DNA from 3 places in the Janthinobacterium sp. Ant5-2-1 genome. Region 3 is predicted to be linked to each of the others. Evidence: predicted binding sites of a transcription regulator. Region 3 holds the regulator's gene; each other region holds the start of a gene.

Region 1 (3,228 bases), on a different contig from region 3:
GGCAGCTTCGCCGGCGCCATCGATGACGATGGTGTTTTCCTTGCCCACTTCGATGCGTTTGGCTTGGCCCAGTTCGGCCAGGGTCACTTTTTCCAGGGTCAGGCCGACTTCTTCAGCGATCACTTGGCCGCCGGTCAGGACAGCGATGTCTTCCAGCATGGCTTTGCGGCGGTCGCCGAAGCCAGGTGCTTTCACTGCGCAAGTTTTCAGGATGCCGCGGATGTTGTTCACAACCAGGGTGGCCAGCGCTTCGCCTTCGATGTCTTCCGCGATGATCAGCAGTGGACGGCCAGCTTTTGCGACTTGTTCCAGTACCGGCAGCAGGTCGCGGATGTTCGAGATTTTCTTGTCGCACAGCAGGACGAATGGGCTGTCCAGTACGGCAACTTGTTTCTCTGGGTTGTTGATGAAGTATGGCGACAGGTAGCCGCGGTCGAACTGCATGCCTTCAACGATGTCCAGCTCGTCGTTCAGCGACTTGCCGTCTTCCACGGTGATGACGCCTTCTTTACCGACTTTTTCCATCGCTTCAGCGATACGCTCGCCGATCGAGTAGTCCGAGTTCGCCGAGATCGCGCCAACTTGGGCGATTTCTTTGGTCGTGGTGCAAGGACGGGCGATTTTCGCCAGTTCTTCGACGGTGGCAGCAACTGCCTTGTCGATACCGCGCTTCAGGTCCATCGGGTTCATGCCGGCGGCAACGAACTTCATGCCTTCGCGCACGATGGCTTGTGCCAGCACGGTTGCGGTGGTGGTGCCGTCGCCGGCGTTGTCGCTGGTGCGGGAAGCAACTTCCTTGACCATTTGCGCGCCCATGTTCATGAGCTTGTCTTTGAGTTCAACTTCTTTCGCTACCGACACACCATCCTTGGTGACGGTAGGGGCGCCGAACGAGCGCTCCAGCACGACGTTGCGGCCTTTCGGGCCCAAGGTGACTTTGACTGCGTTGGCGAGGATATTGACGCCTTCGACCATCTTGGCGCGCGCTGCGTCGCCGAATACTACTTCTTTAGCTGCCATGTTCAATTCTCCTGAGTTTCGGGATGTATCTGTCTACAACGTGGAAACAATTACTTGACGACGATCGCCATGATGTCTTCTTCGCGCATGACCAGCAGCTCATCGCCGTCAACTTTGACGGTTTGGCCAGCGTACTTGCCGAACAGGACGCGGTCGCCCACTTTGACATCCAGAGGACGCACTTTGCCGTCGTCGAGAATCTTGCCATTGCCTACGGCAAGGACTTCGCCTTGATCCGGTTTTTCAGCAGCTGCATCAGGAATGATGAGGCCGGACGCAGTTTTGGTTTCCTGGTCGAGGCGTTTGACGATGACGCGATCGTTCAATGGGCGCAGATTCATACAAAACTCCTTAAAGTTCAATGGATAGGTGTTGCTAAATGAATACATGCCTGGCACAGCGCCAGGCGTGCTTTCAGTGACCGCCGTTGAAAGCAGCCCGCAACGGTCAAGCAAACCCCATGTCATCGAGTGCGTGCCAGCTAGGCAGTGGTGGCATCGCGGCGTCGCCCGCCGCGTAGCGTTCCCTGCTGTTGCCCGGCAGACACCATCATGTCCTGAGGATTGCTACGAAAGAGTTTGTTAGCACTCTCTACTAACGAGTGCTAATTATAGGGACGGTAGGGGGCTTATTCAAGGGCTTATTCTCCGGGAAGATAAGCTTAGACGTTCAGCGCAGCCTGCATTTACGCAGGGTTTGCGCAAACGCAAGCCTCGTTCCCGGGCGTCAGCAACAGGCGCGACTCTAGCATGCCCGCCAGGCGAAGGGCGTTCCTGTACGCACAGGAAACAGAGTTTTACTATGGACTTTGATAAGATGATTGTAATTGCATATCAATATCGCCACATATCCTCATCTGCACGAGAAAGCACACCATGCCATCGATCACTTCCCATCCCGCCCCGCGCCTGCTGGGCGCCACCCTCATCGGTCTCGCCTGCCTAGGCAATGCCGCCGCGCAAACGCCCACCATCGTCGACGAGATCTCTGTGGCGGCCCTGACGCCGCAGCAAAAGGAAACGCTGCTGGGTGACCTGTTCAACGATCTGAACAAGGATGACGACGACCAGGAAGCGCACGTGTGGGACAACGGCGGCGACAGCGGCGTGCTGGTGAAAGTGACATATAACTTCAGCAACTCCGGCATGACGGAGCACAGCCTGAAGGCGCATGTGTGCCGCGACTTGAAATTCGTCGTCACGGCGGCTGGCAAAACGCAGGACTTGAGCCGCCGCACCTGTTCGCAGAGTAGCGGCCGCTGGGATGTGCAGGGCAAGGACCCGGCGCCTGTCGTGTATCCGCCTTTCCTGTCCGACGTGACGGTCGCCAAGCTGAACGCGAAAGAGCAAGCATCGCTGCTGAAGGCGGCCGTGCGCACCGTGAAAGATGAAGAGGATGGCAAGACGCGCCAGTGGAGCAACAAGGGACTGGGCAATGTCGTACCGCTGGCAGTGCGCCTGACGCCCTCGGGCACGGACGCCAAACCTGGCAGCTACAGCCGTACTTGCCGCGATTTGACAATGGTGCTTGATGGCAAGGGTGGACAACAGACGCTGACGCGCCGCTCTTGCGAAAACCGCTATGGCGGACTCGATATCGAACCCGATTACGTCGACGAGTAAAACGCTGCCATCGCGGCGCCGGAAGATGCGCGCACTTGGCGAAAAGCGCCGGAAAAAGTGTGTATTGTCCGCCAACTGCCCTGCATTGATGTAAATATGTGTGACAGCGGCGTGATTCGATTGACGCCCATGGAGCGTCCGCCCTATAGTGGCGGGATGATTTCCGAATTCAACGAATTATCCGACAAAATAGGCCTGCTGGCCGAAATGACCCATGCGCTGCGTCGTGAAAACGCGCAACTGCGCAAGGACAATGCCGCGCTGGCCGCCGAGAACGCCCTGTATGTGCAGCGCATGCGCGAAGCGCAGGAGCGGGTCGAGGCCTTGCTGGAAAAGATTCCCGAACTGGTGCAAGCCGGCCTGGAGCAAGCCGCTTCGGAAGCGGGCGCCTATATTGCCGAGAACGAGAAGGAAGCGTAATGCCGCGTGTCGATGTCAATATCATGGGCCAGTCCTACAGCATGGTGTGCCGCGACGGCGAAGAGCGCGCGCTGCGCGAAGCGGCGATCTATCTCGATAGCAAAATGAAAGCCATCCGCGACGCGGGCAAGGTCAAGGGTAACGACCGCATCGCCGTGCTGGCCGC
Region 2 (3,228 bases), on a different contig from region 3:
AAGTCGCCAGGCGGCTTTCTATTGAACGTCGTGGTGGTCGCCATCGCCCTGTCGCTGCCGTTCGCCGGCTTGACCATGCTCGACAATGTACGCCCGATGTCGGAACAGATGTCGGTCGACCCGGAAATCAGCGTTTTCCTGAAGATCGACACGCCGCGCGAGCAAGCCGTGGCCCTGGCCAGCGCCATGCGCAAGATCGTCGGCGAGCAAAAGGCGAAGATCGTCTTCATCCCCCGCGAACAGGCGCTCGACACCCTGAAAGACAAGAACGGCCTGGCCGACGTACTGAGCACACTGGGCGACAATCCCCTGCCTGACAGCTATGTGCTGAAACTCGACGCCTTCAGCAGCGCCAGCGAAGCGCAGGACGTCGATGCGGTGGCGGAACAGCTGCGCCACTTGCCCGGCGTGGAATCGGCGCAAGTCGATTCGGCCTGGGTCAAGCGCCTGGCGGCCCTGCTGGGCGTGCTGCGCCTGGTGCTGCTGCTGCTGGCCATCACCCTGGGCGTGGCCGTGATCGCCGTGGTCTTCAACACCATCCGCCTGCAAGTGATGCAGCAGCGCGATGAAATCAGCATCTCGAAACTGATCGGCGCGACGGACACCTTCATCCACCGCCCCTTCTATTACACGGGCGCCCTGCTGGGCCTGTGCGCCGGCGCGCTGGCCCTGGGCGCCGTGGCGCTGGCCTTGCAGCCGCTGAATACCGCGATTGCCGAGTTTGCCCGCCTGTATGCGTCCGAATTCCAGCTGGTGCCGCTGGCGCCGCTGCCGATGGCCGGCTTGCTGGCCGTCAGCGCCAGCCTGGGCCTGATCGGCGCCTTCCTCTGCGTGCAGCGCCACCTGGCGCGCCTGAACTGACCCTCTTTCCATGGCGGCGCTCCTGGCGCCGCCATGCGTCCCATATTGCTGCTATCTTGATAATAAGCAAGTATTCTTAAGGCTCGCTTCAGCCAGAGGCCGTAGACTAACTACGTTGTCGTGAAGCGCTATCTGGATATATATCAAGCATTACATCGCCATAGCATTTAGGCTATCAGGACGATTAAATGTGCTGATTGGCACTCTCAAGCAGAGAGTGCTAATATAGGGACATACCAAGAGCAGAAGCGCCATGGACGCCAGATGAAGATGGTGCCGCGCTCTGCAAAGTACAAGACCGAATACGCAAGACCGAACAGACAAACGGACCACGTCGCGTGACGTGGCCAACTGGAACAAAGCAAGACTACGAGGGAGAAAACATGACTATGATGTCCGCAACGTCCGCATTGGTTCCGACCAAAAGTAATGCGCTGGGCCTCGGGTTCACTGGCAATCTGGGCAATATTGACGCCTATATCTCGGCCGTGAACCGCCTGCCCATGTTGACCCATGACGAAGAAATTTCGCTGGCGACACGCCTGCGTGAAAAAAATGATCTGGCCGCCGCGCAAGAACTGGTGCTGTCGCACCTGCGCCTGGTGGTCTCGATTGCCCGTGGCTACCTGGGCTATGGCTTGCCGCATGCCGACCTGATTCAGGAAGGCAATATCGGCTTGATGAAAGCGGTGAAACGTTTCGATCCGGACCAGGGCGTGCGCCTGGTGTCGTACGCCATGCACTGGGTGAAAGCCGAGATGCACGAGTACATCCTGAAAAACTGGCGCCTGGTCAAGGTTGCGACGACGAAGGCGCAGCGCAAGCTGTTCTTCAACCTGCGCAGCCACAAGACGGGCCTGGACGCGATGACGCCGAAGCAGATCGATGCGCTGGCCAAGCTGCTCGACGTAAAGCGCGAAGAAGTGATCGAGATGGAAACGCGCTTGAGCGGCCGCGACATCGCACTGGAATCGCCAACCGACGATGAAGACGACAAGTTTTCGCCGATCGCCTACCTGTCGTCGGAGCAAAGCGAGCCGACCAAGGTGCTGGAAGCGGAGCAAGTGACGCGTCTGCAATCGGAAGGCCTGGAAACGGCCTTGAGCAAGCTCGACGCCCGTTCGCGCCGCATCATCGAAGCGCGCTGGCTGGCCAACGACGACGGTTCCGGCGCCACCCTGCACGCGCTGGCGGAAGAGTTCGGCGTATCGGCCGAGCGCATCCGCCAGATCGAAGTGGCGGCGCTGAAAAAAATGAAGGGCGCCCTGGCCGCCTGGGTGTAATCACAAGCAATGCCGCAATGCAAAAGGCGCCGCAAGGCGCCTTTTGGTTTTATAACTGATATTTATCAACAGATAAACATTGTCAGCCCTTACGCTGCAGCCAGGCCCTTGACGAGGACTTCGGCAACCAATTCATTCAGATCCGCGCCGCGTTCCTTGGCCAGGGTCTGCAATTGCAACACCAGATCGCTGTTCAGCTTGACGGCAAATGGCACCAGGCCCAGGGCCTGATCGCGCTTGCGCTGCTCGCGGCGGTCGACGACCACCGCTTCCTTACCGAATGCACCGGCGCCGGGAACACTCATCTTTCCCATCAGTTTCTTGGCATCGCTTTTGGCCAGGTCGGTTTTTTTCATGGTTGTTTCCTGATTTTCAAAACAGCCATTTTACGCAGTAATCGGCGCGCCGCGTGGCCGGCGCGTCAATTCATCGGCAGCACGCCAATAGTGCGCCTGAAAAATATCATTTTGTTACTATCATTTTATCCCACGCGTGAACAAGCACGCCGGGGACGCTCTACCTGAAAGGAAAAACATGCATTACCTGACCCGCTCTTATCGCACCATGCTGCTTCCCCTGTTCTTCGCCTGCTTGGCCGTACTGGCGGGCTGCGGCGCGGCCGGCAGCGCCGGCGACGCGGAAAACACGCCGCGCAGTGTCACCCACGTGCTGTCGCCGGGCGAACAGGTCGCCATCACGGCCACCGATACCCTGAAACTCGAGCGTGTCAACGATAGCCGCTGCCGCAAGGGCGCCGTGTGCGTGTGGAAAGGCTACGTCAGCTACAGTTTCAGTTTGCTCAACAGTGCTGGCGCCACCGACATCGTCCTGTCCGACTCCATGCCCGGCGCTTCCAGTTCCGTCACCGTCAAGCACCTGACGTTTACCTTGCTCGACGTCGACCCGGCCACGCCGCCCGCCCTGAATGCGGCAGAGCCCACCTACCGCGTGAAAGTCAAGATCACGCAGGGCGCCCTGCCCCGCTAACATCGTGGCGCAGGCGGCTGTCGCTGGGCGCCTGCTGCCGGTCCAGCATGCCGTAATCGCGCACGACGGCGGCGATGCGCAGCCGGTAATCGTCAAA
Region 3 (3,228 bases):
ACATTCTCCAAAACGAATTAGGTTGGGTAGCGCAACGCGGACGCTGGCGCCGCATTGGAATGGCGCCTATTTTAGTCTATCTGGCAAGCTGAATGATCTTGCCTTGTATCACCCTGTAACAATTTTTCGCCGGGAAGCGCTGGCCCGGCCCCATTTCACGGGGGCGCAGCCATGCCGGCGGCGGCGATCAATGCGACAATAGATGCAGGCTGCGCACTGTGGCGCGGCATCTACCGTGAATCCCATGTCCCTTGCCCCTGTAAAACCCGCCGTGCCGCCCAAGGCCATCCTGTTCGATCTCGACGATACCCTGTGGCCCATCGCGCCCGTGATTGCCGTCGCCGAAACCTTGCTGCACGACTGGCTGGCCACGCATGCGCCCAAGGTGGCGCAGCAGTTTTCCATCGAGGTGCTGCGCCAGCACCGCCTGGCCATGCTCAATGATCAACCGCGTTTCCATGGCAACCTGATCGAGTTGCGCCGCGCTGGCCTGCTGACCGCTTTCGAAGCTGCCGGCGAGGATCCCGCCCTCGTAGACGGTGCCATCGCGCAGTTCCTGGCTGCCCGTCATCGCGTCCAGCCGTATGACGATGTCTTGCCGGGCCTGGCCTGGATGGGCCAGCGCATGCTGGTCGGCTCCATCTCGAATGGCAATGCGGACCTTGAAATTATCGGCCTGGCGCAGCATTTTAAAGTGTCGATCGCCGCCAGCGACTTTGGCGTGGCCAAGCCCGACGCCAGCATCTTCCTGGCCGGTTGCGCCGCGCTGGGCGTGGCGCCCCACGAGGCCGTGTATGTCGGCGATGACCTGTATTTCGATGTGACGGGGGCGCAAGGGGCGGGCATGCGTGCCGTGTGGATGAACCGCAAGGGCAGCGACGCCCACCTGGCCGCCGGCGTGCAGCCCGACGCCATCTGCGCCAACTTTGATGAATTGCTGCTGTGGCTGCAGGGGCAACTGGAAGATTGATCGCCGCGGGACGGGCGAACGTGCATAATAGGCGCTGTTGCTGCACGTTCGGCCGCTTTCGTTGCCGCTTGCTTAACAAAATACTTTCTAAATAGAACACCATGCAACTCGATACACGTGCCCAAACACTGCTGAAAGCCCTGGTCGAGCGATATATCGCCGACGGCCTGCCGGTCGGTTCGCGCGCCTTGTCGAAAATTTCCGGCCTCGACCTGTCGCCGGCCACGATCCGCAACATCATGGCCGATCTGGAAGAGCTCGGTTATGTGTCCAGTCCGCATACCTCGGCCGGACGCATCCCCACGCCGCGCGGCTACCGCATCTTTGTCGACACCTTGCTGACCGTCCGGCATCTGGACGAGCATCTGGTGGAGTCGCGCATGCGCCTGCAGACGCCGCAGCCGCAAAAAACCATCGCCAACGCGGCGCAGATGTTGTCGTCGCTGTCGCAGTTTGCCGGCGTCGTGCTCAGCCCGCGCCGCGAATCCGTGTTCCAGCAAATCGAATTCCTGCGCCTGTCCGAAAAACGCATCCTGCTCGTCATCGTCGCGCCCGGCGGCGACGTGCAGAACCGCCTGCTGTTGACGGAGGCCGACTATACGCCGGCGCAACTGGTGCAATCGGCCAATTACATCAATCAGAATTATGGCGGCTTGTCCTTCGACGCCGTGCGTGTGCGCCTGCAAGGCGAATTGCGCCAGTTGCGCGACGACATGGGCAGCCTGATGCAGGCGGCCGTGGAGGCGGGCAGCGAGGCGATGGCCGACCATAGCGACGACATGGTGATTTCCGGCGAGCGCAACTTGCTCAGCGTGAGCGATCTGTCATCGAACATGCATTCGCTGCGCCAGATGTTCGATATGTTCGAGCAAAAGACGGGCTTGATGCAGCTGCTCGACGTGTCGAGCAAGGCGACGGGCGTGCAGATTTTCATCGGCGGCGAATCGAACCTGGTGCCGATGGATGAAATGAGCGTGGTGACGGCGCCGTATGAAGTCAACGGCAAGATCGTGGGAACGTTGGGAGTGATCGGACCGACGCGCATGGCTTACGAGCGCGTCATCCCGATTGTCGATATCACGGCCAAGTTGCTGTCAAGCGCACTCAGCCATCATTGATGCGGTTCAATGCTGCGCCGGCCGGCCCCTTGCGGGAATGGCCGGCGTGGGTCAGGCTGTTTTGTGCGGGCAAGCTGTCTTGGTGCAGTTGCCGTAGATGGCCAGGGCGTGTTCGGCGATCTTGAAGCCGCGCTCTTCGGCCACTTTTTGCTGGCGGATTTCGATTTCTTCGTCGAAGAATTCTTCGACCCGGCCACAGTCGAGGCACACCAGATGATCGTGGTGGGAGCCTTCGTTGAGTTCGAAAATCGCCTTGCCGGTTTCAAAATGGTTGCGGTTGAGCAAGCCTGCCTGTTCGAATTGGGTCAGGACGCGGTAGACAGTTGCCAAGCCGACATCCATATTATCGGCCAGCAGAATTTTATACACGTCTTCCGCGGTCAGGTGGCGTACCGGGCTACTCTGGAAGATATCGAGTATCTTCAGCCGTGGCAGGGTGGCTTTCAGGCCGCTTGCCTTGAGATCACTAGGATTGTTACTCATGTTTGTTGCTCGTATGTGGGTCAGGTGCTTTATCATATAGCGTTTTGTCGGGGAGTGCCAAAATATGCTTTTTTTTGGCGGGCCGGTCACTCCTGGCGTTTTGTTCATCCAATTGAGGTCATTTATGCGCGTAACACCGGCTGTATTGCCATCTCTCTGGCACCGTATTTCATTTCGAGCACCAGTCGTGGCAGGCATGGTCTGTGTCGCGCTGGCCATGTCCGGCTGCGCCAGCCGTGGCATCCTGGGCGAAAAGCCGGCAGCTGCTCAAAAAGAAGGCAAGGAAGTAGTCCCGGAACAGGGCGCACAAACGACGACCATTACGCCGCTGCAAAAATTCATGTGGTTTTTCTCGCCCTACCGTCCTGACATTCAACAAGGCAACTTTGTCTCGGAAGAGATGCTGGCCCAGTTGAAAGTGGGCATGACGCGCGACCAGGTGCGTTTCGTCCTTGGGACCTCGCTGCTGACCGATATCTTCCATGCCGACCGCTGGGATTATCCATTCCGCCTGGCCCGGGGCAGTGGCGAAACCACCAGCAGCCGCGTGGTCGTGTACTTCGGCAAGGATGGCAAGGTTGAACGTTTCGAAGGCGGCAACTTGCCGACGGAGAAAGAATACATTGACCGCATCGCTGGTCCGTCGCCGTTCGCCAA

What was found. Region 3 encodes HrcA, which represses chaperone genes, less so after heat shock. Its sites were predicted from a motif close to TTAGCACTCNNNNNNNNNGAGTGCTAA; they were not measured.
Region 1: a site for HrcA is predicted at 1,602-1,628, ahead of groES (co-chaperone GroES). Genes of this name have one in related genera too.
Region 2: a site for HrcA is predicted at 1,059-1,085, ahead of rpoH (RNA polymerase sigma factor RpoH). Genes of this name have one in related genera too.

What each region holds. Positions count from the first base shown of each region.
Region 1 is NZ_LNCE01000051.1:82,661-85,888, reverse strand. Features, by position in the region: gene groL (chaperonin GroEL) at 1-1,020, opposite strand, end outside; gene groES (co-chaperone GroES) at 1,071-1,361, opposite strand; gene ASN89_RS17405 (hypothetical protein) at 1,896-2,642, shown strand; gene ASN89_RS17400 (hypothetical protein) at 2,799-3,062, shown strand; gene ASN89_RS17395 (cell division protein ZapA) at 3,062-3,228, shown strand, end outside.
Region 2 is NZ_LNCE01000071.1:65,241-68,468, forward strand. Features, by position in the region: gene ftsX (permease-like cell division protein FtsX) at 1-861, shown strand, start outside; gene rpoH (RNA polymerase sigma factor RpoH) at 1,251-2,144, shown strand; gene ASN89_RS21790 (hypothetical protein) at 2,234-2,500, opposite strand; gene ASN89_RS21795 (hypothetical protein) at 2,679-3,131, shown strand; gene ASN89_RS21800 (antibiotic biosynthesis monooxygenase family protein) at 3,106-3,228, opposite strand, start outside.
Region 3 is NZ_LNCE01000006.1:29,782-33,009, reverse strand. Features, by position in the region: gene ASN89_RS01405 (HAD family hydrolase) at 245-970, shown strand; gene hrcA (heat-inducible transcriptional repressor HrcA) at 1,072-2,088, shown strand; gene fur (ferric iron uptake transcriptional regulator) at 2,140-2,571, opposite strand; gene ASN89_RS01390 (outer membrane protein assembly factor BamE) at 2,768-3,228, shown strand, end outside.